One region of the Pseudomonas sp. R1-1 genome, then DNA from elsewhere that is predicted to be linked to it. Evidence: predicted binding sites of a transcription regulator. Region 1 holds the regulator's gene; each other region holds the start of a gene.
What was found. Region 1 encodes FliA, which starts transcription of late flagellar genes. Its sites were predicted from a motif close to CTAAAGTTTNNNNNNNNNNNGCCGNTAA; they were not measured.
Positions count from the first base shown of each region.

Region 2: the regulator FliA is predicted to act here: its motif matches at 2,622-2,649, upstream of J3P75_RS27025 (methyl-accepting chemotaxis protein).
Region 3: the regulator FliA is predicted to act here: its motif matches at 5,356-5,383, upstream of J3P75_RS13200 (methyl-accepting chemotaxis protein).
Region 4: the regulator FliA is predicted to act here: its motif matches at 4,132-4,159, upstream of flgM (flagellar biosynthesis anti-sigma factor FlgM).

Region 1 is NZ_CP071663.1:4,448,486-4,455,742, reverse strand. It holds gene flhF (flagellar biosynthesis protein FlhF) at 1-316, shown strand, start outside; gene fleN (flagellar synthesis regulator FleN) at 433-1,263, shown strand; gene fliA (RNA polymerase sigma factor FliA) at 1,260-2,000, shown strand; gene J3P75_RS19950 (chemotaxis response regulator CheY) at 2,168-2,539, shown strand; gene J3P75_RS19945 (protein phosphatase CheZ) at 2,557-3,345, shown strand; gene J3P75_RS19940 (chemotaxis protein CheA) at 3,400-5,670, shown strand; gene J3P75_RS19935 (protein-glutamate methylesterase/protein-glutamine glutaminase) at 5,720-6,850, shown strand; gene J3P75_RS19930 (flagellar motor protein) at 6,850-7,257, shown strand, end outside.
Region 2 is NZ_CP071663.1:6,060,035-6,067,291, reverse strand. It holds gene J3P75_RS27040 (TonB-dependent siderophore receptor) at 1-864, opposite strand, end outside; gene J3P75_RS27035 (FecR domain-containing protein) at 952-1,953, opposite strand; gene J3P75_RS27030 (sigma-70 family RNA polymerase sigma factor) at 1,953-2,453, opposite strand; gene J3P75_RS27025 (methyl-accepting chemotaxis protein) at 2,765-4,645, shown strand; gene J3P75_RS27020 (SRPBCC family protein) at 4,782-5,249, opposite strand; gene J3P75_RS27015 (amino acid adenylation domain-containing protein) at 5,273-7,257, opposite strand, start outside.
Region 3 is NZ_CP071663.1:2,907,992-2,915,248, forward strand. It holds gene J3P75_RS13175 (heme utilization protein) at 1-944, opposite strand, end outside; gene J3P75_RS13180 (adhesin) at 1,013-1,585, opposite strand; gene J3P75_RS13185 (hypothetical protein) at 1,587-2,036, opposite strand; gene J3P75_RS13190 (AAA family ATPase) at 2,359-2,883, opposite strand; gene pnuC (nicotinamide riboside transporter PnuC) at 2,880-3,443, opposite strand; gene J3P75_RS13200 (methyl-accepting chemotaxis protein) at 3,594-5,228, opposite strand; gene J3P75_RS13205 (undecaprenyl-diphosphate phosphatase) at 5,532-6,362, shown strand; gene J3P75_RS13210 (DUF1294 domain-containing protein) at 6,359-6,787, shown strand; gene J3P75_RS13215 (MmcQ/YjbR family DNA-binding protein) at 6,978-7,257, opposite strand, start outside.
Region 4 is NZ_CP071663.1:1,651,914-1,659,170, forward strand. It holds gene J3P75_RS07570 (glutamine synthetase family protein) at 1-891, shown strand, start outside; gene J3P75_RS07575 (MFS transporter) at 961-2,346, shown strand; gene J3P75_RS07580 (flagellar brake protein) at 2,419-3,165, opposite strand; gene J3P75_RS07585 (flagella synthesis protein FlgN) at 3,254-3,721, opposite strand; gene flgM (flagellar biosynthesis anti-sigma factor FlgM) at 3,770-4,096, opposite strand; gene flgA (flagellar basal body P-ring formation chaperone FlgA) at 4,258-5,019, opposite strand; gene J3P75_RS07600 (chemotaxis protein CheV) at 5,102-6,034, shown strand; gene cheR (protein-glutamate O-methyltransferase CheR) at 6,081-6,908, shown strand.

The sequences.
Region 1 (7,257 bases):
GGCAACCACCAGCCAGAAACAGGTTCTAACCGCCGCTTATCATAGTTACAAGCGTTGCGGGCTGGCCGGCTGCATTCTGACTAAACTGGATGAAACAGCCAGTCTTGGTGAAGTGTTGAGCCTGGCGATCAGTCATGAATTGCCGGTCGCGTACCTGACCGATGGCCCACGGATTCCGGATGATCTGCATCTGCCGCGCCGTCATCAACTGGTCAGCCGCGCCGTCAGCGTGCAAATGCAGGAAGAACCCAGCGAAGAAGCCATGGCTGACATGTTCGCTGATATCTATCACAGCCCGACCAAGCAGGTTGGCTGAGGTAATCATGAACAGTTTTTGTACCTACATCGATGGTCTGCCACGCATTGTTCCGATCCGGAACGCGCAGCCAGTAATGTGGCCTCCGTCTATGCAAGACAAGGTAAAGAAATAACATGGGCAGCATGCATCCCGTACAGGTGATCGCGGTGACCGGCGGCAAAGGTGGCGTCGGCAAGACTAACGTGTCAGTGAACTTGTCGCTGGCGCTGGCAGAGCTTGGCCGTCGGGTCATGCTGCTGGACGCCGACCTCGGTCTGGCGAACGTCGACGTTCTGCTGGGGCTGACCCCCAAACGCACGCTGGCCGACGTGATCGAAGGCCGCTGTGAACTGCGCGACGTGCTGTTGCAGGGCCCGGGCGGGATTCGCATCGTGCCGGCGGCGTCCGGCACGCAGAGCATGGTCCACCTGAGCCCGGCGCAGCACGCCGGCCTGATTCAGGCGTTCAGCGACATCGGCGACAATCTCGACGTGCTGGTGATCGACACCGCTGCGGGCATTGGGGACTCGGTGGTCAGTTTCGTCCGCGCCGCGCAGGAGGTGTTGCTGGTGGTATGTGACGAGCCGACCTCGATCACCGACGCCTACGCACTGATCAAATTGCTCAACCGCGATTACGGCATGAACCGCTTCCGCGTCCTCGCCAACATGGCGCAGAGCCCGCAGGAAGGGCGCAACCTGTTCGCCAAGTTGACCAAGGTCACGGACCGTTTCCTTGACGTCGCCCTACAATATGTCGGCGCCGTCCCGTATGACGAAAGCGTGCGCAAGGCCGTGCAGAAACAACGCGCCGTCTACGAAGCCTTTCCACGCTCCAAATGCGCCCTGGCTTTCAAGGCCATCGCGCAGAAGGTCGACACCTGGCCGCTACCGGCCAACCCGCGCGGCCATCTGGAGTTTTTCGTCGAGCGTCTCGTGCAGCAAACCGCAGGGCCTGTGATATGACCGCCAGTGGCATGAATCTTTACAAGAAGTCGGCGCGTGACGCGCAGTACGAGTTGATCGAGCGTTACGCGCCACTGGTCAAGCGCATTGCCTATCACTTGCTGGCACGGTTGCCGGCCAGTGTGCAGGTCGAAGACCTGATCCAGGCCGGGATGATCGGCCTGCTCGAAGTGTCGACCAAATACGACGCCAGCAAGGGCGCCAGTTTCGAAACGTACGCGGGCATTCGAATCCGCGGCGCGATGCTCGATGAAGTGCGCAAAGGGGACTGGGCGCCACGCTCGGTCCACCGCAATACCCGGATGGTCAGCGACGCGATTCGCTCGATTGAAGCTAAAACCGGCCGTGACGCTAAAGATCACGAGGTTGCGGCCGAACTCCAATTGAGTCTCGACGATTATTACGGGATTCTGAATGACACTTTGGGCAGCCGCCTGTTCAGTTTCGACGACCTCTTGCAGGACGGCGAACACGAAGGGCTGCACGAGGATGGCGCCAGTGCTCATATGGAGCCGTCACGCGATCTGGAAGATGAACGCTTCCAGGCCGCGCTGGCGGACGCGATTGCCAATTTGCCGGAGCGTGAGCGACTGGTGTTGGCGCTGTACTACGACGAAGAGCTGAACCTCAAGGAAATCGGTGAAGTCCTTGGCGTCAGTGAATCGCGGGTCAGCCAGTTACACAGCCAGTGCGCGGCCCGTTTGCGGGGGCGTTTGGGGGAGTGGCGAGCGCGCTGAAGGCAGTGTGGGGACACTGCGAAACGAGGCTGGTGCGGTGATGAACGGCGCCGGTCTCGATCCGTTGTGCTCCAGACAAACTTTAAGTGCTGCGCCAATTGATTGAAGTGGCGCGTCCAGGTGCTGGGCGCGTTTAAGACTGCTTGGAGGTCGAATTGAACAAAGACATGAAAATCCTCATCGTTGATGACTTCTCAACGATGCGGCGGATCATCAAGAACCTGCTGCGCGATCTTGGGTTCACCAACACCGTCGAGGCCGATGATGGCGTAACCGCCATTCCGGTCCTCAACAGCGGCAGCATCGACTTTCTGGTAACGGACTGGAACATGCCGGGCATGACCGGTATCGACCTGCTGCGCCACGTGCGCGCCGATGAAAAACTCAAGCACCTGCCGGTGCTGATGGTGACCGCTGAAGCCAAGCGCGAGCAGATCATCGAAGCCGCTCAGGCCGGTGTGAACGGCTACGTGGTCAAACCTTTCACGGCTCAGGCGTTGAAAGACAAAATCGAGAAGATTTTCGAACGCATCGGCTGAGAACGCGCGGGGGAGCTATGGAGCATAACGAATCTTCACAGGGCGATTTTGAATCGACCCTGAAAAAACACGCGGTCGAACTGGTCGAAAGCCTTGAAAAGGGCAGGTTCGGCGACGCGGTGCAACTGATCCATGAGCTCAATCAGACCCGTGACCGTGGCCTGTATCAGGAAGTGGGCAAGCTCACGCGTGAACTGCACAGTGCGATCGTCAATTTCCAGATCGATCCGCACATGCCGCAGGCCGAGGAAGTGTCGCAAATCACCGACGCCACCGAACGCCTGGGCTATGTGGTCAAGCTGACGGAAGCCGCGGCCAACCGCACCATGGATCTGGTGGAAAGCGCCACACCGGTGGTCAACAGTCTGGCCGATGAAGCCCAGACGTTGAGCGCCGATTGGGGTCGCTTCATGCGTCGCGAGGTCGGGGCTGAAGAGTTCCGCGAGCTGGCGCGCCGGGTCGACGGTTTTCTGTCACGCAGCAGCACGGACAACCGTGCGGTGTCGAGCAATCTCAACGACATCCTGCTGGCCCAGGATTACCAGGACCTCACCGGTCAGGTGATCAAGCGCGTGACCCAACTGGTCACCGAAGTCGAAAGCAATCTGCTCAAACTCGTCCTCATGGCCAGTCAGGTCGACCGCTTTGCGGGCATCGAACATGACCGTGCTGCGATGCTTGCCGAAAAAGATCCACAAAAACATCTCTCGCAGGGTGAAGGTCCGCAGATTCATGCCGATAAACGAGAAGACGTTGTGTCCGGTCAGGACGATGTGGACGATTTGTTATCCAGCCTTGGATTCTAGAGTTTCGGAATTTCGGGTTTTTTGGGTTTTTAGACCTGTAGGAGCACCCCATTAATGAGCTTCGGCGCCGATGAAGAGATCCTTCAGGATTTCCTGGTTGAGGCCGGCGAGATTCTTGAGCAACTGTCCGAACAACTGGTCGAGCTGGAAAGCCGCCCGGATGACGCAGACCTGCTCAACGCAATTTTTCGCGGTTTCCACACTGTAAAAGGGGGCGCCGGCTTCCTTCAGCTCAATGAGCTGGTGGAGTGCTGTCACATCGCCGAAAACGTGTTCGACATCCTCCGTAAGGGTGAGCGTCGCGTTGATGCAGAACTGATGGACGTCGTGCTCGAAGCACTGGACGCGGTGAACAGCATGTTCAGCGAAGTCCGCGAGCGTGCACCGATCACCGCCGCCACGCCAGAACTGCTGGCCGCGCTGGCGCGTCTGGCCGAGCCGCAAACCGCTGACGAAGCCCCGGCTTCGCCAGTGGCTGAGATGATCGAGGAACTGGTCGTCGAAGGCGACGCATCCGGCGACATCACCGATAACGAATTCGAGCAGTTGCTGGACTCGCTGAACGCCGTCAAGGCCGAAGCCGAAGCCCCGGCCGCTGCGGCCCCTGCGCCGGCCGCCGATGTGCCGGCCAGCGATGAAATCACCGACGCCGAGTTCGAGTCGTTGCTCGATCAGTTGCACGGTAAAGGCCAGTTCGCGGTTGACGCGGTAGCGCCGACTGCAGCGGCTCCGGCCGCACCGGCCAAGGGCGACAGCTCCGATATCACCGACGATGAATTCGAAGCGCTGCTTGATCAGTTGCATGGCAAGGGCAATTTTGCTGTCGATGCGCTGGAATCGGCTATCGCCTCGGCACCTGCAGCCGCCGCCCCGGCCGCCGCCGCAGCCGGCAGCGACCTGATCAGCGATCACGAATTCGAATCGCTGCTCGACGAATTGCACGGCAAAGGCAAGTTTGACGCCAGCGCCGCAACGGCTGGCTCCGCATCAAGCGTGGCCACGCCGGCCGCCAAGGCTCCGGCTGCCGCTGCTGCTGCGCCAAAAGCTGCGCCGAAGCCTGAGCCAAAAGCCGAAACGCCAAAACCCGCCGCCGCGGCTGCACCGGCCCCAGCCCGTGCGCCTGCCTCGCCACCGCCTGAAAAACCGGCGAGCGAAGCCGAGACCACCGTACGTGTCGACACTGCGCGTCTGGACGAGATCATGAACATGGTCGGCGAACTGGTGCTGGTGCGTAACCGTCTGGTGCGCCTGGGCCTCAACAGCGGCGACGAAGCCATGTCCAAGGCCGTGTCGAACCTCGACGTGGTCACCGCTGACCTGCAGACCGCCGTGATGAAGACGCGGATGCAGCCGATCAAGAAGGTCTTCGGGCGCTTCCCGCGTCTGGTTCGCGATCTGGCGCGTCAGCTCAAGAAAGAGATCAACCTGGAACTGGTGGGTGAAGAAACCGACCTCGACAAAAACCTTGTCGAGGCCCTGGCCGACCCGCTGGTCCACTTGGTGCGCAACGCCGTCGACCACGGCATCGAGTCGCCGGAAGAACGCGAAGCGTCGGGCAAGGCCCGTGGCGGTCGTGTGGTGCTGGCGGCCGAGCAGGAAGGCGACCATATCCTGCTGTCGATTTCCGATGACGGCAAAGGCATGGACCCGAACGTGCTCCGTGCGATCGCGGTAAAACGCGGCGTGATGGACAAGGACGCGGCCGATCGCCTGAGCGATACCGAGTGCTACAATTTGATTTTCGCCCCGGGTTTCTCGACCAAGACCGAGATTTCCGACGTGTCCGGCCGCGGTGTCGGCATGGACGTGGTGAAGACCAAGATTTCCCAGCTCAACGGTTCGATCAACATCTACTCGACCAAGGGCCAGGGCTCGAAGATCGTCATCAAGGTGCCGCTGACCCTGGCGATCATGCCGACGCTGATGGTCATGCTTGGCAACCAGGCGTTTGCGTTCCCGCTGGTCAACGTCAACGAGATCTTCCACCTCGACCTGTCGACCACCAACGTCGTCGACGGTCAGGAAGTGGTGATCGTGCGCGACAAGGCGCTGCCATTGTTCTACCTCAAGCGCTGGCTGGTCAGCTCCGCCGCTCACGAAGAGCAGCGTGAAGGCCATGTGGTGATCCTTTCGGTGGGCACTCAGCGGATCGGCTTCGTCGTCGATCAACTGGTCGGTCAGGAAGAAGTGGTCATCAAGCCATTGGGCAAAATGCTGCAGGGCACTCCGGGCATGTCCGGCGCCACCATCACCGGTGACGGCCGCATTGCACTGATTCTCGATGTTCCAAGCATGCTCAAGCGTTACGCCACAAAGCGTATTTGAATCCGGGGCGGCGGGGCGCTGACGTCCCGCTGCACCTAATGGAGTGTTTATGGCAGTCAAAGTCCTGGTGGTGGACGATTCGGGGTTTTTCCGCCGCCGCGTCTCGGAAATTCTTTCTGCGGACCCGAGCATTCAGGTGGTCGGCACTGCAACCAACGGTAAAGAGGCGATTGATCAGGCGCTGGCGCTCAAGCCGGACGTGATCACCATGGACTACGAGATGCCGATGATGGACGGCATCACGGCGGTGCGGCACATCATGCAGCGCTGCCCGACCCCGGTGTTGATGTTCTCTTCGCTGACACACGAAGGCGCGCGGGTAACCCTCGATGCGCTGGACGCCGGCGCGGTGGATTTCCTGCCGAAGAATTTCGAAGACATCTCGCGCAATCCCGAGAAGGTCAAGCAACTGCTCTGCGAAAAGGTTCACAGCATTTCGCGCAGCAACCGTCGTTTCAGTGCCTACAGCGCTCCGGCGCCTGCCGCTGCGCCAGCACCGACGCCTGCTCCGGCGGCGCCGAGCTACAGCAGCCACAGCAGCCCTGTTCCGGCACGTCCGGCGCCTGCACCCGCGCGCGCCTCGGCGGCCAGCGCTGCGTCTGCGGCACCGAAACGCAAAGCCTACAAACTGCTTGCCATCGGTACATCGACGGGCGGCCCGGTCGCGCTGCAACGTGTATTGACGCAATTGCCAGCGAACTTCCCGGCGCCGATCGTGCTGATCCAGCACATGCCGGCGGCGTTCACCAAGGCTTTTGCCGAACGCCTCGACAAGCTCTGCCGCATCAGCGTCAAGGAAGCCGAGGACGGCGACATCCTGCGTCCGGGCCTGGCGTTGCTGGCACCGGGTGGCAAGCAAATGATGATCGACGGCCGTGGCGCGGTGAAAATCCTCCCGGGCGACGAGCGTCTGAACTACAAGCCGTGCGTCGACATCACTTTCGGCTCGGCGGCAAAATCCTACGGCGACAAAGTGTTGGCGGTGGTACTGACCGGCATGGGCGCCGACGGCCGCGAAGGTGCGCGTCTGCTCAAGCAGGGCGGCAGCGCGGTGTGGGCGCAGGACGAGGCCAGTTGCGTGATCTATGGCATGCCGATGGCCATCGTCAAAGCTGATCTGGCCGACGCGGTCTACAGCCTCGATGACATGGGTAAACACATCGTCGAGGCGTGTCTCTGATGGATGTTCTCAGCCTTATCGGTCTGATCATGGCGTTCGTCGCCATCATCGGCGGCAACTACCTTGAAGGTGGTCACCTCGGCGCGCTGGCCAACGGCCCGGCGGCGCTGATCGTGCTCGGCGGCACCGTCGGCGCGGCGCTGCTGCAATCGCCCATGAGTGCGTTCAAACGCGCCATGCAGATTCTCGCGTGGATCTTCTTCCCGCCGCGGGTGGATCTGGCTGGCGGCATCGACCGCGTGGTCAACTGGAGCCTCACCGCGCGCAAGGAAGGCTTGCTCGGGCTCGAAGGCGTCGCCGATGCCGAACCCGACGCCTACTCGCGCAAAGGCCTGCAATTGCTGGTCGACGGTGCCGAACCGGAAGCCATTCGCAGCATTCTCGAAGTGGATTTCTACACCCAGGAA
Region 2 (7,257 bases), 1.6 Mb from region 1:
GGCCTCGTACAGCGGTTTCTTGCTCGTCAGCGCGACCAGACCGCCGGGTGAGCTGCGGCCATACAGCACCGAAGAAGGGCCCTTGAGAATATCCACTCGCTCCAGAAAGTACGGGTCGACTTGCAGGGTGCTGTAAGTGCCGCTGTCACCCATCGACTTGAGACCGTCGAGATAAATGTTGTCCACCGAGCCATCGTTGAAACCGCGCATCGCCACGTAGTCGTAACGATGAGTCGCGCCATACGGATTGGTCAGCACGCCCGGGGCGTAGCGCATGGCCTGAGAGACGGTCTGCGAGCCTTGGTCGTCCATTTGCTCGCGCGTGACCACGGACACGCTTTGCGAAGTCTCGAGCAATGCGGTACTGGTTTTGGTGGCGATCTGGCTGTGAGTGGCGTTGTAGCCCGCCATGCTGCCCAGCGCGTTGCCGAGGGCGAAGCCTTTGATGTCGGTGGTCGGCAGGGCCAGCGCTTCGCTCTCGGCGAGCGGTCGCAGGATGTAGCGGCTGCCATCCTGGGTGACGGCTTCCAGGCCCGAGCCGCCGAGCAAATGGCTCAGCGCCTGATCGGTGGAATATTCGCCCCGAACCCCCGGTGACTGATGGCCCTGAGTCTGTTGCGGGGTCATCGACAAAGTGATGCCCGCCTGACGGGCAAACTGGTTCAGTGCCTCGTCCAGCGGCCCCGCAGAGATGTCATAGCGCGGGCTGACCGCACCGGCATTGGCGTCGGCCGCGAAAGTCAGAGTCGGCAATACACCCACGCTCAGCGCGGTAGAAAACAGCGCCGCGCGGACGGCGTGCTGCAGCAGACTCGATTCAACAGTGAAATTCAGAGAGTTCTTACAGTGGGCGCGGACAGTCATTGTGGGTTTCCGTAGGAAGTCGCAAACGCTTGGATTGAAGTGCTTACTGACTAAGCCGAAGCTGTTGCGCAAACCCGCCAAAAAACTTCACACCGCGTGTTCCACGTTCACCCACCAGCGTGTCCGGTAGCGCAATTGCACCGGCAGGGTCTGCGGCAGCACCGCCAGCAGTTTGTCCGTGTCCTCCAGGCGGAACACCCCGGACAGGCGCAGGTTGGCGATCTCCGTTGCGCAATTGAGCACACCCTGACGGTAGCGCCCGACCTCATTGATGAAATCGCCGAGGCGCATATTGCGCGTGACGATCAAACCGTCGACCCACGCGCCGACGTCCATATCCGGTACCGGCACCGGGCGAATCTGCAGGTGGTCGATGCGGTAGCTCTGGCCGGCGACGGCTTCGACCGAATTACCGCCGGAAACAATGGCAACGCGGCCGCTGGTCACAGTGAGCCGGCTGCAATCGTTGTCCTCACGCAGAATGAAGCGGGCGCCAATGGGCGCATACATAGCGTGACGGCTTTGCACGCGCAGCGGGCGATCGAACGGCGCGCCTTCATCGGCGCCGCCACAACTGACGATGATCTCGCCGCGAGTGAGTTTGATCAGGCGCTGCTGCGCCGTGTAATGCAGATCCACCGCGCTGGCGGTGTTGAGTTCGATGCGCGTGCCATCGGGTAATTGAAAACCGCGCTGCTCACCGGTCGCGGTGGCGTAATCGGCGCTCCACTGCCGCCAGGCGCCGCTGTCCTTGGCTAGCCACGCGGCGGAACCCATCAGTAATGCGCCTGAGAGCAACTTCAAGGCCTGCCGCCGGCCGAGACCTTGCGCACTGTTTTCCAGCGTGTTGAACGCCACCTGTGCGCCGGGCACCGCACGCAGGTTGCTGCTCAGTTCGGCTTGCAGCGACTGCACACGCTGCCAGGCCAGTTCGTGCTCATGATGTTCGGCCCGCCATTGTTCGCACTGGCGGCTCAGACGCGGATTGCCGTGGTTGTTGCGCAGGCGCAGCAGCCAGTGAATGGCTTGTTTGACCACTTGCGGTGGCGGCTCGGCGCGGCGGCCAAGTGCAGCGTTGTCCAAGGGCATCAGTGCGCGTACCGCAAGACATAACAGTGATACAGCGCTTCGGCAACGTAGCGTTCCACCGAGCGCAACGACAGCCCCATCTGCTCGGCGATCTGCTTGTGGGTAAGACCTTCGCACTGCGCCAGCAGAAAGGCCTGGCGTACCTTCGGTTTCAGTCCTTCAAGCATGCGCGCGATGCTTTCCAGCAGTTCGATGATCAGCGCGCGGGCTTCGCTGCCGGGCGTTTCGGCTTCGGGTAAATGGGCGATGGTTTCCAGGTAGGCGCGTTCGATTTCTTCACGGCGCCAGTGATCGATCACCAAGCCACGAGCGATGGTGCGCAGGAACGCGCGAGGGGCTTTGAGCTCCAGGTGTTCGCTGCGTTGCAGCAGGCGGACGAAGGTGTCCTGTGCCAGATCCGCCGCATCCGCTGCGTTGCCCAGCCGCATGCGCAGCCAGGTGTTGAGCCAGCCGTGGTGACAATGATAAAGCGTCTGTACCGCAAACTCGGGGGAGGACATGAACGCGACAGCCTGGACGTCACAAATGATAATTAGTCGCATTGTCTTCAAGGGTCGCAAAATTTGCAACCGCTGCTCACGCAACGCTCGGAATAATCTTCCGCCAGCCGCTCTGGCCCGCCGTTCGGCGGGAATCCGATCCAAACCTCATCCTTTTCTGACCCAACCCTAAGATTTCTCCGACGTGTGCCGACAGACTGGTGAGACATGCGTGCACCAAAGTAGAGCGGCCGGAAGAACGCTGCCTGCGCTGTACATGGAATGTTGCATCCGGAACGCATCCCCACTTTTGGCATAAGAAGTCCCATGAAATGAATCTAAAGTTCAGCCACAAAATTCTGCTGGCCGCCTCGGGCGTCGTGGTCCTGGCGTTCGCGCTGTTCACGCTCTACAACGACTATCTGCAGCGAAGCACCATTCGCCAGAACCTTCAGTCTTCCGTTCAGCAGGCCGGTGATCTGACCGCCAGCAGCGTGCAGAACTGGATGAGCGGGCGGATTCTGGTGCTGGAAAACCTCGCGCAGAACGTCGCGCATCAGGGCAAGGACGCCGATCTGCCGGGGCTGGTCGATCAACCGGCCTTCACTTCGAATTTCCAGTTCACCTATGTTGGCCAGGCCAACGGAGTGTTTACCCAACGCCCGGACGCGAAGATGCCGGACGGCTACGATCCGCGTCAGCGTCCCTGGTACAAGCAAGCGGTGGTCGCGGATAAAACCATGCTGACCCCACCGTACATGGCCGCGGTTGGCGGGCTGGTAGTGACCATCGCCATGCCGGTGAAGAAGAACGGTGAATTGCTCGGCGTGGTCGGGGGTGACCTGAGCCTGGAAACCCTGGTCAAGATCATCAACTCGGTGGACTTCGGTGGCCTCGGCCATGCGTTCCTGGTCAGCGCTGACGGTCAGGTGATCGTCAGCCCGGACAAGGATCAGGTCATGAAGAACCTGAAAGACATCTACCCGAACACCAGCGTGCGCATCGAGAAGGGCAACCAGAACGTCGTACTCAATGGCGAGGAGCGGATTCTGTCGTTCACCCCGGTCAGCGACCTGCCGAATGCGCAGTGGTACATCGGTCTGTCGATCGATCACGACAAAGCCTACGCGGCGCTCAGCCAATTCCGTACCTCGGCGCTGATCGCGATGTTTGTCGCCGTGGCCGCGATTGCGTTGCTGTTGAGCCTGCTGATCAACGTCTTGATGCGTCCGCTGACCACGATGGGCCGTGCGATGCAGGACATCGCTCAGGGCGAAGGCGATCTGACTCGCCGTCTGTCGGTAGAAGGCAAAGACGAATTCGGCGAACTGGGCAGTGCCTTCAACCAGTTTGTTGAACGGATTCACGCATCGATTTCCGAAGTGTCCTCGGCCACCCGCCATGTGCACGACTTGTCGCAACGGGTCATGGCGTCGTCGAACGCGTCGATCGTCGGCTCTGACGAACAAAGCGCGCGCACCAACAGCGTCGCGGCGGCCATCAATCAATTGGGCGCCGCCACCCAGGAGATCGCCCGCAACGCTGCCGATGCTTCGCAACACGCCAGCGGCGCCAGCGAGCAGGCCGACGACGGACGTCAGGTAGTCGAGCAGACGATTCAGGCGATGACCGAGCTGTCGCAGAAGATCAGTTTGTCGTGCACCCAGATCGAAACCCTCAATGCGAGCACCGACAACATCGGCCACATTCTCGATGTGATCAAAGGCATCTCGCAGCAGACCAACCTGCTGGCGCTCAACGCCGCGATCGAAGCGGCGCGTGCCGGTGAGGCCGGGCGTGGTTTTGCGGTTGTGGCGGACGAGGTGCGCAACCTGGCTCATCGCACCCAGGAATCGGCGGAAGAAATCCACAAGATGATCACCTCGCTGCAGGTCGGCTCGCGTGAGGCGGTGACTACGATGAACGCCAGTCAGGCGTCCAGCGAGCAGAGCGTGGAAGTGGCCAATCAGGCCGGTCTGCGCCTGGTCAGCGTGACCCAGCGCATCGGCGAAATCGACGGCATGAACCAGTCGGTGGCCGCAGCCACGGAAGAGCAGACCGCGGTGGTGGAAACCCTCAACGTCGACGTCAACCAGATCAACCTGTTGAACCAGCAGAGCGTGGCCAACCTCAACGAGACGCTGAAGGATTGTGATGCGTTGTCGCAGCAGGCCAACCGGTTGAAGCAGTTGGTCGATAGTTTCAAGATCTGACTGCGTTATCGTTCAATCGCGGGCAAGCCCGCTCCCACAGGAATTTCGGCGAACACTTTATTTGTGGACGACTCGAATCCTGTGGGAGCTGGCTTGCCAGCGATAGCGGTGGTGCATTCACCGCCAGACTCAACTCTTAAACAAACAGCTTCAGCACATTCCCCATCGCATCATTGGCAAACCCCTGCACAAAATCCCTGAACCCCGGCAACGCTTCCTCCCCTCCCGACGCCGGCTCGGCAATGATCGTCCACGTCGCCCGGGATTGCCCGTCGCCCAGCGTTTCGACATTCATCGCCGCCCACAGGTTGGCCACGCCCAAGGTGTTGTAGATCGTCGTCCAGGTCATGCTCAGTGCCTGCTCATCGCGGGAGTTGAGTTGCTCGACCACGACGTTGCCATCCTTGAAGACTTTCTTGCGCAGCGAGGACACGCCCTCGCCGGTCATTTCGATGTGCGACAGCGCCGGAATGAATCGCTCGAAAGCGCCAAAGTTGCCGACCACTGCCCAGACTTGCGCCGCGTCCGCCGGCACTCGCACCGAAGACACAACGTGGCAGCCGTGGGGGTTTTTGATCAGGGTGTCCGGTTGCAGATTGCTCATGGTGTTGCTCCTTTTTGGTGACGTCAGATGAAGTTGATCTGTTTCAGGTAGTCGCAGCCGCGGCGCAGCAGTGCCGGGGATTTTTGCGGGTAATGCGCGCCCATCTGCTGCACTCCGGCTTCAGCGTTGGCGTGACCGATCAGCGAGATGTCGCCGATGTCTTCTTCAAAGCCGTTGAGGTAAAAACCGAGCACGCCGAACAGCGCGTTGTCGGCGTCGACTCGGCTCAATTGCTGTTGCCAGTCGGCGACGCTGACCAGCGAAAACTCGCTGCCGGTTTCGCGGAATGAAGCGACGTAGGCGTCCCAGCTCAGCGGCTCGGGGTTGTGCAGGTTGAACACCGCACGGTCGGGCGAATAACGGCTGGCATGGAAGGCGATGAAGCGAGCAAGGAAGTCCACCGGCATCAGATCGAAGTTCAGCGCGAAGGCCGGCACCTGACCGAGCTGGATCGAGCCTTTGAGCATCAGCATCAAACGGTTCTTGTGCGGTTGGCAGACGCCGCTCAGGCTGTTGAAACTGATATTGCCGGGGCGATACAGATTGACCCGCACCCCGTGCTCGCGGGCCCGTTCGAGAATGCGCTCACCGACCCATTTCGACAGGTTGTAGCCGTTGCGGATGTAGATCGGTGGCGTTGTGGCTGCCGGCAGTTCCAGCACCCGGCCCGCGTCATCGACGCTGCTGGACGCCGACAAAGTCGAGACGAAGTTGAAGACCTTTTTGCTCTGCCCCTCGCACAGGCGCAGCAGGGCGAAAACCGGCTCGACGTTGTCCGTTGCCAGCGACTCGTAATCAAGCACATGGTTGACGTTGGCGGCGTTGTGCACCAGCGCGCCGAACTCGCGATCGAGGCGCTGATAATCTTCGTCGCTCAGGCCCAATTGCGGGCGGGTGATGTCCGCCGCATAGACCCGCACACGACTCAGATCCAGATGCTCCAGACGATTCTCGCGCAACGCCTGGGCAAAGCGCTGCGCCGCTGTTTGCCCGCCACCGTCACGCACCAGGCAGGCGACTTCGCTGGCGCCCCAACCGAGCAGCGCTTCGACAATATGCACGCCGACGAAACTGTTGGCGCCAGTGACGATGACCTTGTGCACATCGCCCATGCGACAGATCGGCAACGGCTGGAGATCCAGCGCGCGCTCGGCGTCGGCCATGGCCTGGGCGCTGAGCACAGCGTTGTCATCGGTGCCGCGCACCAGGGTTGCGAGCTTGGCGATGGTTGGCTGTTCGATGAAGCGATTGATCGAAATGCTGCGGCCGAATTCTTCACGCAGGCGCAGCAACATTCGTGACAACAGGATCGAATGGCCGCCCAGATTGAAGAAGCTTTCATCGGTGGAAATATCGCTGCCTGGCAGCTCCAGCAACTCGGCCCAGATTTCCAGCAGCAGCGCTTCGTCAGCATTCGCGGGCAGGCATTTAGGGCCGCTGTCCTGCACGCTGACCGGCAGCTCCAGCAGGGCCTTGCGGTCGACCTTGCCGTTGCTGGCGAAGGGCATGCCGGGGAGTTCGCTCCACGCCACCGGTTGCATGTAGTCCGGTAGAAATTGTCGGGCGTGAGCCTTCAGTTCGTCGCGAGCAGCGGCCGATTGCGGCTGGGCGAGAAAGGCCAGAATCCTGCGCTGGCTGTCGATCACCACGGCGACTTGCCGGTACAGCTGACTCTCGCGCAGACAACGCTCGATCTCCTCCGGCTCGACCCGGAAACCGCGGATCTTCACCTGATTGTCGCGCCGCCCGCACAGCTCGATACCGTGCTCGCCCCACCGCGCCATGTCGCCAGTGCGGTAGGCGCGCAGTGTTTGGCCGTCTGGCAGATTCAGGCGCAGATAGCGCTCGGCCGTCTGCTGCGGATTGTTCAGATAACCGAGGCAGACACCGGGGCCGACGATGAACAATTCGCCGACGGTGTTTTCCGCCACCGGTTGCAGATCGTCATCAAGAATCAACACCTGGCTGTTGGCGATCGGCGCGCCGAGGCTGCGGTTGCTGTCGCCCG
Region 3 (7,257 bases), 1.5 Mb from region 1:
CCGACACCGGCCGAGACGTTGGCTCCACCGTTGCCGGAGAAGTTGTTCATCGAGTTGGTCATGTTGGCATTGTTGACCACCGGGGTTTTCCAGCCATCTTTGGTCAACACTTGTTGGGTGGTGACGCCAGCGAGGCCAAAACTGCCCACGGCTTCGAACTTGGCTTTCTGATCATCGTTGCCGCCGTGGCCGCCGCCACGGTTACCCCAACCGCCATGGTTGTCGTCTTCGATGGTTGCAGTGCCTTTGGCTTTGAACACGCCAGCGGCTGCATAGGTACCGGTAAGGGTGTCGGTTTTGTAAGCCTGCACGCCTTTGTTCTCTACGACCAGGCCAGTGGAGGACTGGTTGGCAGCAGCGGCAGCAGTGGCGACACGGCCACCCGATACAGCGATCGCCAGGTTGTTTTTCTGCTGGTTGAAGTTGCCGGCGCTCACGTTGATGCCGATATTGCCGGAACCATTGTTGCCGGCATTGTTGAGCGTGGCGTTGTTGAACGTGGAGGAGTTTTTCACGTAGTTGTTGTTGTTTACCTGAGTCGCGCTCGAGGCCGCAACAGCGTTGCCGAAGATGAAGCTTTCGTCAGCGGTGGCCAGCGCAGCAGCGTTGTCCTGCTGGTTGCCGTCGCCGGCGGCCACGTTGGCGCCCATGTTGCCGTTGGAGCCGTTGAGCGAGTCGCTGGCGTTGGCATTGTTCAGCGTGCCCTGGTTTTTCACCACGTTGCCGTCGCTGTCTTGCGCGTCGAGTACAGCGGCGCCGGCGCCTGCGGTGATCTGCAGCAGTTGTTCAAGATTCGGACCTTGCTGGCCGTGACCGTTACCGTGGCCATTGCCGTGCCCGTTACCATGACCGTTGTTGTCATCACGGCCGCCAGCCTGTGCTGCGATTGCCATCACTGCTGCGAGTGCGAAAACCAGTGGTTTGAGAGCCATTGTAGGTTTCATGGTGTTTCTCCATCGTGCTTATTAGTTGGGTTAAGTGTTGTTACTTTTCCACTTGCACTTTGTATGGGTCAGTCTGCGACCCGGATGCTCAGGGTGTTGGCCATTCGGTTCCCCACCCCGGCACTCTGGTTCACCTGGATTACCCCACGGCTGCCGGTGAAGGCCTGATCACTTGTCGTGACCTGGCGACTGCCGGGTGAGGTGCCAGTTGCTCCTGAGTTCGGTAAAAACGCCACGTTCTGTTGCGACAGGGCGCTGTCGTCAACGCTTTGCGGGGCAGCACTGATGCTGACGCGCGTGACGTTGGCCATTTGATTGTTGGCCCCGGCGCCCTGGTTCACACCGAGGATGCCGTTGCCATTGCTGAAAGCGTGGCCGCCGATGTTGGCGCTCGCGTCGATGGCGCGGCTGGCGGGCGTATCGATTTTCTGCATGACCTGCGTGGTCGCATGGGATTCGGTGCCGATGGCAATCGCCTTGGTATTGGCTTGCTGCATCTGGTCACCGGCGGCCTGGTTGACGTTGAAATTGCCGCGGTACTGTGTGCCGGAGTCCTGAATGTGCGCGCGGTTGACCGTGTTCGAATCAGCCATGGCGCTGGTGCAGCCGAGCAGGGCGAGAAGCAGCAGGGTGCGATTCATCTTATTGGCCTCCGGCCATGCGGGTCAGAGGCGCCAGACCGGTGCTCATGGCACGGTTGACGGTATTGGAAATCGAGCCACCGGCACCGCCGCCGCTACCCACACGCATGCCGGGCAGACCGTTCTGGTTGGTCAGGGTGTTCATGCCAGGCAGGTTGGAATTGGGCGTGGTGATGTTGCCGCGAATCGAGGAACCGCTGGCGACACTGGCGAAATCGCCGTCGCTGAGTTCAGTGCTGCCGACGGTTTGATTGATACGTGCCGAAGGGTTGGCGTTGACGGTGGTCGGGTAGGGGTCTTTGCCACCATTGCGCCCGATCGGGATCGGCTGAACGTCGCGCTGCAGGACGATCACGCCATTGCCTTGGGCCTGCACGCTGAAGCTGATCACTGCGCTGGCTGCCGATCCGATCAGCACAAGACAGGTCAATCCGGTTTTGAAAGTCCCCACGGCTGCGACTCCTTCTTTAACGGGCTGCCCTTGGTCAGCGTTGTGAAGGAGAGAGCGAAAGCTGTGCCGCTTTTTGAATAGACTTTAATTTCAGAGGGTTACGGAAATATTTACCTGCGTTGTGTGGGGATCTGTTTCAACTTTGAAACAGGCAGGTTGCTGCTGAGCTGGCGACTGGCTGGGCAACGCTCTGGAACAAGGCTTGGTGCGAGGGTGTTTCAGCGTTGATACACCACCCATGACAAAGCTGTAAACCGTGTTGAGATCGGCCTTTTGAGTGAGGGAAGGTGTTTCAGCAATGGACACGTGGCCCGCGTTCGGGTCATTCAGCCAGCAAACGCTCAACGGCAGCGAAAGCCTGCGCCTGGCGCTCGGCCCAGTTGCCGGCAATGACTTGCAGCGGTTGTTGATGCTGCTCCAGCCACTGTCGAGTCGCCTGATAGAAGGCCTGTCGCTCGACGAGATCCGGTTGGCAGCGCTGACCATCGTCGGTCCAGTCGACCTGTTCCGGTGACAGCAGCAGGTGCAGGTCGTAATGCCGCGTCAGCAATTCCTGCTCCAGCCACGCCGGGCAGGCACCGAACAGCGTCTGGCTCCAGAGCATATTGCTCAGCAGGTGGGTGTCGAGAATCAGCAGTTCAGGCCGCTGCGCCCGCGCTTCGTCCTCCCACTGCAACTGGCCGCGAGCGATGTCGGGGATGTCGTCCAGGCAGGTGTCGCGGGGATTGAGTTCGATAAAGCGGCGCACATATTCATCCACGCGCAAGCCGCCAAAGCGCTGCTGCAGGCCCGCCGCCAGCCAGCTCTTGCCACTGGATTCCGGGCCGGTCAGCACCACCACTTTCATGTGCGCAGCGCCGGGTCGGCGCGCCATTCGCGAAAGCCCTGAACCGCGAGCAAGGTAAACAGCCCGTACAACGCGGCGGTGAGGTAAAGGCCCTTGTAGATGAACAACCCGACGAAAATCACATCCAGCACAAACCACAGCGCCCAGCATTGCAGACGCTTTTGCGCCATCCATAACTGCGCGACCAGGCTGAAACCGGTGAGCGCGGCATCCAGCCACAGTTGTGCAGCGTCGGTCCAGTGCGCCATCGCCGCGCCGAGCAGCAGACTGCCGAGCGCGCCGACGCCGAGGCCAAGGGCGATTGCGCGCGCATCCAGCCGCGTCACCGCGCGCCCGTCGTGCATCGTCCCGGCGCGGGTCCATTGCCACCAGCCGTAGAGTTGCAGCGCGGCGTAGATCACTTGCAGCAACATGTCCGAATACAGCTTCACCTCAAAGAAGATCCAGCTGTAGAGCAACACCATGACCAGCCCGATCGGCCAGCACCACGGATTCTGTTTGACCGTCAGCCAGACGGCGATCACACCGAGGGCGGCGGCAAACAGTTCGAGCCCGGACATGGAGGATCCTTGGGGGGAATGAAGAAAGGGGCGGATTTTACACAAAAACATGTAGGAGTGAGCCCGCTCGCGATAGCAGTGTGTCAGCAAAACTCACATTGTCTGAAACACCGCTATCGCGAGCAGGCTCACTCCTACAAAGGAGCGTGACTAGACGCGAAACTGCCGCAGCAACCCGTTGAGCTGTTCACTCAACTGCCCAAGCCGCAAACTCGCCGCACTCGACTGCTCCGCCGCCAACGCCGTGCTGTGCGAAAGCCCCGCCGCCTGCGTCACGTTCTGATTGATGTCTTCAACCACATGCGCCTGCTGCAACGTCGCGCTGGCAATCGAGGCGTTCAAGCCATTGAGATTGCGCAGGGCCTGGCCGATCGCGTTGAGGCTGGCTCCGGCAAGCCCCGCCTGTTCGATGGTCAGTTGTGAGGCCTTGCTGCTGTCGCCGATCACCTTCACGGCGGCCTCGGAATGGTTTTGCAAACGCTCGATCATCGACTGGATTTCTGCGGTGGATTTCTGCGTACGCTGCGCCAGCAAGCGCACTTCGTCCGCGACCACGGCAAACCCGCGACCTTGCTCGCCGGCCCGCGCCGCTTCGATAGCGGCGTTGAGCGCGAGCAGGTTGGTCTGCTCGGCAATCGAGCGGATCACTTCCAGCACGCTGCCAATCTGCGTGCTTTCGGCGGCCAGCGTACGAATCACTTCCACCGCTTGATCGATGGTGCCGGACAGCCTGTCGATCTGTTGCAGGCTGCCGTCGATGTTGATCTGGCCCTGTTGCGCCTGCGCCTCGGCATCACGCATTTCGGCGGCGGCGTGCTCGGCGTTTTTCGCCACATCCTGCACGCCATAGGTCACTTCGTTGATTGCCGTGGCCACCAGTTCCATCTGCTGCGATTGCTGCTGGCTGCGTTGTTGCGCCTGCGACGCGTCGTTGCCCAGCTCGCTTGAGGACTGGCCGAGGGCGCTGGCCGATACCTGCAAGTCGCCGATGACCCGGCGCAACTTGGCGGTGAAGGCGTTGAAATGGTGCGCCAGTTCGGTGACTTCGTCTTTGCCGTGGGTATCGAGGCTGCGGGTCAGGTCGCTTTCGCCGCTGGCGATGTTGGCCATGGCGTTGACGGTTTCCTGCAACGGCCGGACGATGCTGCGCGCGATCAGGATCACCAGCAGCGCCATGATCAGCGCGATGGCCAGGCCGATCACCGAGGCTTTCAGCATCTGCCCCTGGAATTCGGCCTGCACGTCATCGACATACACGCCGGAGCCGATCACCCAGCCCCACGGCTCGAACAGTTTGACGTAGGAGGTTTTCGCCACCGGGTCGGTGGCGCCGGGTTTCGGCCAGCGATAGTTGACCATGCCGGCGCCTTTGGCCTTGGCAATGGCGACCATCTCGTTGAACACCGCAAAACCGTCCGGGTCGCGGATTGCCGAGAGGTTCTGGCCTTCGAGCTTGGGATTGGTCGGGTGCATGACCATCACGGGCGTGAGGTCATTGATCCAGAAGTAATCGCTCTGGTCGTAGCGCAGGCCGCGAATCGCCGTCAGCGCCTGTTGCTGCGCCGCTTCCTTGCTCAAGGTGCCGGCGGTTTGCAGGCCATGGTAATAGGTCAGCAGGCCGCTGGCGGTCTGCACCACATGCTGGGTTTTCTGGGCCTTGGCGTGATAAAGGTCGTCATGGATCTGCTTGAGCATCAGCACGCCCAAGGTCAGCAACATGACCACCGCCACAATCAAGATGAGCCACAAGCGTCGGCTGATCGACACACTGCGCAAGCTGTTCATAACGCTGTCACTCCGGGTTCTTGTTCTTGTAATGATTGACCGCCAGCATCCAGCCACGATAACGCGGGCGGGTACATGCGACCCAAGTCGTATAACGCGGCAGCGCTATTAAGGCTTGTCTGTTAGGATTTCGGCCCCGCGCGTGAAAACCTGAATCCATTTTGAAATTTCACGGAATTTTTACCGTTTCGTGTGGATTCTGTGCGCGCGGAATCGGTACAGCCATAAACAGCTACGCTGATCGCAGTGAACGTAAAAAATACTATCGGGGCATGCCGCTGCGCATCGCTCTTTGGGGGATTGATGGATCTTTGGACGGCCTTGCAGGCACTGATACTAGGAGTTGTAGAAGGGCTGACGGAGTTTTTGCCCATTTCCAGTACGGGGCACCAGATCATCGTTGCCGACTTGCTCGATTTCGGCGGCGAACGGGCCATGGCGTTCAATATCATTATCCAGCTCGGCGCGATTCTCGCGGTGGTCTGGGAGTTTCGCCGCAAGATTCTCGACGTGGTCATCGGTCTGCCGACCCAGCCGAGCGCACGGCGCTTCACCGCCAACCTGCTGATCGCCTTCCTGCCGGCAGTGGTGCTGGGGGTGATTTTTGCCGACCTGATCCACGAATACTTGTTCAACCCGATCACGGTCGCGGCCGCGCTGGTGGTGGGCGGGGTGATCATGTTGTGGGCGGAGAAGCGTCAGCACGAGGTGCACGCCGAAACGGTCGACGAGATCACCTGGAAGGACGCACTGAAAGTCGGTTTCGCCCAATGCCTGGCGATGATCCCCGGCACCTCGCGCTCCGGCTCGACGATCATTGGCGGCCTGTTGTTCGGCCTGTCGCGCAAGACCGCCACGGAGTTTTCGTTTTTTCTGGCGATGCCAACCATGGTCGGCGCGGCGGTCTACTCGGGTTATAAATATCGCGAGCTGTTTGTGCCGGCAGATTTCCCGGTGTTCGCCATCGGTTTCGTCACCGCGTTCATCTTCGCCATGATCGCCGTGCGCGGCCTGCTCAAGTTCATTGCCAGCCACAGCTACGCGGCGTTCGCCTGGTACCGGATCGTGTTTGGCTTGGTGATCCTGGCGACCTGGCAATTCGGCTGGGTCGACTGGGCGGCGGCCAAGCCATGAACGATTCCCGCGCACGCCGCACCGAAGGGCGGCCTTCGGGCGGCGCGATTCAGCATCTGAAATTCAAATTGCTGGTGCTGCTGGTGGTGTGCGCGCTGCCGCTGTTCGGCTCCGTGTCGATGTGGCTGCGCGGGATTTCCCTGGTGCCGCTGGCGGCTTACGGGATTGTCAGCGTGCTGGCGTTCTTCATGTACTGGGCCGACAAGCGCAAGGCCCGCACCGATGCCTGGCGCACCCCGGAAAACATCCTCCACACCGTGGAACTGGCCGGTGGCTGGCCGGGCGCACTGATCGCCCAGCAACTGTTCCGGCACAAGACGCGCAAGGTGTCGTTCCAGATTCTGTTCTGGGTGATCGTCGCGCTGCATCAGGTGTTCTGGATCGACCAGCTGTTCCTCGGCTCGAACCTGCTGAAACTGTTCTGACCCAAACCACAAAACCCTGTAGGAGCCAGCAGGCTGGCTCCTACATTTTTGTGCTCGGCTCACTTAACCTTGGAACACCACGAACCCCTGTGGGAGCCAGCCTGCTGGCGTTAGCGGCGTGTCAGGCGGCGCATTCGAAAATGACACACCGCTATCGCTAGCAGGCTAGCTCCCACAGGAGGATTGGGGCTTAAAGCAGAAGACCGATCTGGGTCTTTTTCGGCAGCTTTCCCACCACCAACTGATGCGAACGCTGCAACAGCCCCTGCAATTCCTCAGCGCCCAGTGGGTAGGGCGGGTGCATGATGATCCACTGCGCCCGCGCCAGATACGGCGCCGGGTGGATGCCCGGGCGGTCGCAGTGGCCGAGGAACAGATCCTTGTCGACCTTGAAGGCCAATGAATCGCCACGCAGTCCCTGCAAGGCAAACATCTTGTTGCCGGCAATCGAAAACACGCGCACGCCGCCC
Region 4 (7,257 bases), 2.8 Mb from region 1:
CACCCACCGGTCGGCCTCGACGGTCGTCGCGAAGACGGCCAGTCGGCCTTCAGCGTCAGCTCCAATAACGGACTACGACCGTTCTTCAGCGAAGTCTACAAATGCATGGCGGCGCTGGGCTTGCCCCGCGACACCTTCATGCACGAAATGGGCGTCAGTCAGTTCGAGATCAATCTGCTGCACGGCGATCCGTTGCTGCTGGCCGACCAGACATTCCTGTTCAAGCACCTGCTCAAAGAGGTCGCGCTCAAGCACGACCTGACCGTGGTGTGTATGGCCAAGCCGTTGGCGCACACGCCGGGCAGTTCGATGCACATTCACCAGAGCGTGGTCGAAATCGGCAGCGGCAGAAATGTCTTCAGTGACGCGAGCGGCGAGGCGACCGCGATGTTCCGCCATTTCATCGGCGGGCAGCAGGCAGCCATGGCCGAGTTCACCGCACTGTTTGCGCCCAACGTGAATTCCTATCAGCGCCTGTGCCATCCGTATGCGTCGCCGAACAATGCCTGCTGGTCCCACGATAACCGTGCCGCCGGGCTGCGCATTCCGGCCAGTTCGCCGGTCGCTCGTCGGGTCGAAAACCGCTTGCCGGGCGCCGACGCGAATCCGTATCTGGTGCTCGCCGCCAGTCTGGCCGCGGGTTTGCATGGCATCGAGCAGGAACTCGAGCCCAGCGAGGCGATTCAGGGCGAGTTTGTCGTGCCGGACAATCTTGCGTTGCCGTGTACCTTGCATGCTGCTCTGGAACGTCTGAAGCGTAGCCACTTGGCCAGGGAACTGTTCGGACCCGAGTTCATCGAAGGCTACATCGCTTCGAAGACCATGGAGTTGACCAGCTTCTTCGATGAAATCACCCCCTGGGAACGGCGTGTTCTAGCAGCCCAGGCCTGACGTACTGTCGCCACCCCGCTAGCCTTTGGTTAGCCCGGTCTTTACTGCAAGGAGCCGCTCGGAACGCCGATGCGCCAAATCTGGAAATCCTTTCGAGCGCTGTATTTCGCCTCGCTGATGATGTTGATCGGCTCGGGCCTTCTCTCCACCTATCTGGCCTTGCGTCTGGCCGCTGACAATGTCGACGGCCTGTGGGTCGGTGCGCTGATGGCCGCCAACTATTTTGGTCTGGTGCTGGGCGGCAAGATCGGTCACCGGCTGATCGCCCGGGTCGGGCACATTCGCGCTTATTCGGCGTGTGCCGGGATTGTCGGTGCGGCAGTGCTGGGCCATGGTCTGGTCGATTGGCTGCCGGCGTGGCTGGTGCTGCGGACCATCGTCGGCCTCGGCATGATGTGCCAGTACATGGTGATCGAGAGCTGGCTCAACGAGCAGGCCGATGCCAATCAGCGTGGTCTGGTGTTCAGCGGTTACATGATCGCTTCGTATCTGGGCCTGGTGCTCGGTCAGTTGATTCTGGTCATGCACCCGGGCCTCGGCCTCGAGCTGCTGATGCTGGTCGCACTGTGCTTTGCGCTGTGTCTGGTGCCGGTGGCGCTGACCCGACGGATTCACCCGGCCCCTCTGCATCCGGCGCCGATGGAGCCGCGCTTCTTTATCAAGCGGGTGCCGCAGTCGTTGAGCACAGTGCTCGGCGCCGGTTTGATCATCGGTTCGTTTTACGGCCTGGCGCCGTTGTATGCCTCACAGCAAGGGCTGTCGACCGAGCAGGTCGGTCTATTCATGGGTAGCTGCATTTTTGCTGGTTTGCTGGTGCAGTGGCCGCTCGGCTGGTTGTCCGATCGTTACGACCGGGCGTTGCTGATCCGCTGCTTCGCCGGGTTTCTGGCAGTGGCGGCGCTGCCGTTGGCGGTGCTGCCGCAGGTGCCGCTGGAAGTGCTGTTTGTGGTGGGCTTCCTCTGTTCGCTGGTGCAGTTCTGTCTCTATCCGTTGGCCGTGGCGTTTTCCAACGACCATGTCGAGGGCGATCGACGGGTGTCGCTGACGGCCATGCTGCTGGTGACCTACGGGGTGGGCGCGAGCATCGGGCCGCTGCTGGCCGGCGTGCTGATGAAGTTTCTCGGCAGCCAGAGTCTGTATGCGTTCTTCAGCTTTTTTGCGCTGGTACTGGTGTGGCGGATTCGGCCGAAGGCGGTGACCAATCTGCATCAGGTCGATGATGCGCCGCTGCATCACGTGGCCATGCCGGACAGCATGTCGAGTTCGCCACTCGTAGCAGCGCTCGACCCACGCGTCGATGAGCAAGTGGTGCAGGAGCAGATGGTCCAGGATCCGGCGCCGTCCAGTCCAGAACCTGAACCCGAGCCAGCCGAACCGCCGCCAGCCACGGCCGAAGATGATGTGAGCAGCGCAGATGACAAGCCTGCGCCGGATATCAGTGGCGCGCGGCCCTGAAGCGTACATAAACACCGCGCAACAAAAAGGGCAGCCCTGTGAGGGGCTGCCCTTTTTGTTGGTCGCTACGGCTCAGAGATCGTCTTTATCAAACCGCCGCGCTTCACGTTGAAGCTGATAAACGAAACGCTCGACGTTGCGCGCGGCCGGGCCGCTGATGTTGTGAAAGCGCAGGCCGGCGAAGGTGATGTTGAGCTTTTCTTCGAAGTGCAGATAGCGCAGTTCAACAGCGATCGGCTGGTTGCCGAACAGCGGCGGGGCGATCAGGCGGTCGTAGACCTGGCCCAGTTGCAGGCGATCGGTGATGTCGCCTTCGAAGCGAAACTTGCAACCGGTCGCGGAAATATCCAGCAGCTTGCCATGGATCGGCGACTTGAGCTTTTCACCGCCCAGTTCAACGCTGACCAGATCGGTCAGTTTCAGCGCGGCACGGAAGGCGTTGCGGCGCTGGTGGTAAACCACTTCGGTCGGCAGCTCGCCGGTATAAAAGCGATCGCCGTCGGATTCTTCGATGTTCAGCGTGCCGTTGCATTCCCAGGCGATGCGTACGCCGTCATGAAAACCTTCAACCTTGAACGGCTCGCCGGCGAGCAGGAAGCGTTCGCCATCGCGCGGGATCATTTCGTCCAGAGCGATCGAGGCGCTGTCGCGGTCGACTTTGATCAGGTAGCTTTGAAAACGCTGGCTGCGCTCGTGGAAGGTGATGATCAGCGGATCGTGGCTGTCCTGCAGCTGGCGCAGGTTGCTGGAGATTTCCAGTGGCGTGGTGAGCACCTTAGGGGGCTGCGGAGCATCATCCGCGCTGAGGGCGTTGGACACGGTTTATCAATCTCCAGACAAAATATGACGACTAGCCAGCATTTTGCCAGCATGTTCCGCGGGTTGATAGAGCTGGCGCATCAACGGCTCATGCCTGGCTGAGCGGACGCGGTTTGGCGGGCTTGGCAAAGGTGCCGCTGGCGTCGTACAACGCTGGCGGTTCGCCCCCGGTGAGGATTTTCAGCTGATTGGCCGTGGTGGCCTGCTGAATGCGGATCGACTGGCCATTCTTGACGTTGGCTGCCTGGCATTGGGCGATCAGGTCGGTCAGGGCATCGCCCTGGCGCAACAACTGCTCGCCAATGTTCGATTGCGCGGCCAGTTGTTGCAGGCCGTTGCGATCGGTCGGCAGATTGAGGCTGGCGAGGATTTCGCTGCGCTTGCGGCCATGCTGTTCCAGCAGAATGATCAACGCCTGCTTGCGCGCCAGAATTTCTTCCAGCAGGGGCATGTCACGACCGTGCAACGCGAGGGATTCGGTTTGCAGCAACTCCAGCAATTCTTGCGCTGGAGCAAAGTCGTCGTCGATCAGTTGCAATAAAGTAGTGTCGTGCATGGCTGGCCTTGGGGTTTAAGCGTCCAAAAGCCTGGCGCCGGCAAAAGCCTAGCGCTGGGCTTCGAAGTTGAGCAGTTTGCTGGCTACACGGTTGCTGTCGACTTTATAGCTGCCATCGGCAATCGCGGCTTTCAACTCGGCCACACGGGCTTTGTCGACAGCAGGCTGATCGCGCAGCTTGTCAGTGACCTTCTGCAACTGTTGAGCCTCATTGCTGAGGTGTACCGACTCCCCGCTTTTGGCGGCATTGGCCTGTTCGGCCTGGGTATTCAGCGGCGCGGAGGGGCTGTTTTCAGCGCTTTCCTTGGCGTTGCTGGTACGTGTGCTGCCTGTCAGTGACGAGGAACTGTTCAAACGGCTGAAATCGATGACCATGATAAAAACCTCTGGGAATTTGGACGCTTGCCATGTTTTCGGCTATCCCCTGGAAAACTTTAGGCACATTTTTCCAATGCGCCTGGCTGCATCGCGGCATGTCCTGCTGCGACACAGTTTAGGGAAGCGACGAGGTCGGCGCCAGTTTTCTCACAGGGCTTTCACATGGCCACTTCCACTTGTCCCGGCGCGGTGACCTGCGCCTTGATCACCCGTTGTGAATTGAGGTTTTTTACCCGGATCTGTTCTTTCAGGCCGCCGTTGGCCAGGGCTTCGCCCGGCATGCGCACGGCCAATGTCCCGCTGCGTGCGGTGATGACGACCTGATCGCCCTTGCGAATGACTTCCGCCTGCTCCAGATGAACCTGGGTGATGACCTGATCGGCGACCGTTGGTCGGGTTAATTTCTGCCCGATCGCTTCGTCCACCGAAGTCAGAAAGCCCTGATTGATCTGGCTGACATCGCGCTCGCGCAAGGTCACGTCCTGCGGCTCGATAATGCCAGCGCGTTTGAGCGCACGCGTGGTTGTGACAATCTCGCGAAACAGCCGGACTTGAGCGGGTACGAACACCGTCCAGGGCGATGTGCCCTCGCAGCGAACCTTCACCGTAACCCGGCCCAAAGGGCGTGCCGGACTCTCCAGCGTCGCTGTCAATTCCTTGTCGCACATCGGCATGCGCATGCGTGGGTCGAGCTGGTTGACTTCGATTTCATAACGGCCTTCGGTTTGACTGCTCGTCAGATAGTCTTCTACGGTGAACTCAAGAAAGCCCTGAGTGACGCCGATAAGCATGTCAGGCAAGGTAACCGCATCAGCATGGGCAGGACTGCCAAAGAACAAGCAGCAAATGGCGCACGCACCGGCAAGCGCTCTGCGAAGAGGCGCTATCAGGTGTCGGGAAAATGTCGTTTGAATGTTCATACGGGTTAAAAAGCAAGCGCCGTGCCGTTTAGCAATGAATGTGCGTCGCAACAACACTTGGCGTTGATGTAGGAGTCTGGGCATGGCGGGTGTAATGGATTCGGTGAACCAGCGTACGCAACTGGTAGGGCAGAATCGCCTGGAGCTGTTGTTGTTCCGTCTCGACGGTCAACAGCTCTATGGCATCAACGTGTTCAAGGTACGGGAAGTGTTGCAATGCCCGTCGCTGACGTTGATGCCCAAGTCCAGTCCTGTGGTGTGCGGGGTGGCAAATATTCGCGGGGCGACCATTCCGATCCTCGATCTGGCAATGGCGACCGGTTCCGGAGCGTTGAAAGACAAGAACAGTCCGTTCGTGATCATCACGGAGTACAACACCAAGACCCAGGGTTTCCTGGTCCGCTCGGTGGAGCGCATCGTCAACATGAACTGGGAAGAGATCCATCCGCCGCCCAAGGGCACCGGTCGCGATCACTACCTGACGGCTGTGACTCGGGTCGACAATCAGTTAGTCGAAATCATCGATGTCGAGAAAGTGCTGGCGGAAGTCGCACCGACGCCGGAAGCGATTTCGGTGGGCGTGGTCGATGTCGAGACCCAGACCAAGGCGTTATCGCTGCGGGTGCTGACGGTCGATGACTCGTCGGTGGCACGCAAGCAGGTCACCCGTTGTCTGCAGACGATCGGTGTCGAAGTGGTGGCGCTGAACGACGGCAAGCAGGCGCTGGATTACCTGCGCAAGCTGGTCGACGAAGGCAAGAAGCCGGAAGAAGAGTTCCTGATGATGATTTCCGACATCGAGATGCCGGAGATGGACGGGTACACCTTGACGGCGGAAATCCGCGGCGACGCGCGCATGCAAAAGCTCCATATCATCCTGCATACTTCGTTGTCGGGGGTATTCAATCAGGCGATGGTCAAAAAAGTCGGCGCCGATGACTTCCTGGCCAAATTCCGTCCTGATGACCTGGCATCCCGGGTAGTCGACCGGATCAAAGCAGCAGATATCAGCTAGGGACCTACTGTCCCTGGTGTTCAACACGATTTAAGAGGCGGCACCATTGTCTACGGGTAATTTGGATTTCGAACAGTTCCGGGTCTTCCTGGAAAAGGCCTGTGGCATTTTGCTCGGTGAAAACAAGCAATATCTGGTCTCCAGCCGTCTCAACAAACTGATGGAGCAGCAAGGCATCAAGTCGCTGGGTGAGCTGGTGCAACGCATCCAGACCCAGCCGCGCAGCGGTTTGCGCGAGCAGGTGGTCGATGCCATGACGACCAACGAAACCCTGTGGTTTCGCGACACCTATCCGTTTGAGGTGTTGAAGAACAAGGTCCTGCCGGAAGCGATCAAGGCCAGCCCCAACCAGCGCTTGCGCATCTGGTCGGCGGCCTGCTCGTCGGGTCAGGAACCGTACTCGCTGTCGATGTCGATCGACGAGTTCGAGCGCAGCAACCTCGGCCAGTTGAAGATGGGCGTGCAGATCGTTGCCACTGATCTGTCGGGCCTGATGCTCAACAACTGCAAGACCGGCGAGTACGACAGCCTGGCCATCGGCCGCGGTTTGTCGCCGGAGCGTCTGCAACGCTACTTCGACCCGAAAGGGCCGGGGCGCTGGGTGGTCAAGGCGCCGATCAAGAGCCGGGTGGAGTTCCGCTCGTTCAACCTGCTCGACAGCTATGCCGCGCTGGGCAAGTTCGACATCGTGTTCTGCCGCAACGTACTGATCTATTTCTCGGCCGAAGTGAAGAAAGACATCCTGTTGCGCATTCACAGCACGTTGAAGCCGGGCGGGTATCTGTTCCTTGGCGCATCCGAAGCGCTGAACGGTTTGCCGGACCATTACCAGATGGTCCAGTGCAGCCCGGGGATCATTTACAAGGCGAAGTGATTGCCGCGGCAATACAACAAGACGGGAGTCCTCAGGGGGCTCCCGTTTTTTTTGCCTGCGTTTATCTCGAAACCACCACCGCCCCTCTGTAGGAGTGAGCCTGCTCGCGATAGCGGCGTATCAGGCACCGACGATGGTGAATGTCCTGACGCTATCGCGAGCAGGCTCACTCCTACAGGGGATTGGTGGCGTGGGCAAGAGGCAACCAAGCGGCAGAAAAGCGGCATCTGCCGGAAGCCGGTTGCCGCTTTTCTGGCATTGCCGCGTTGCCGCCCGCCCGCAAAGCCACGGAAACCGGGAGTTTGGCAATCTGGCACGACGCTTGCTAAAGCTCAGTTACGAAAAACCG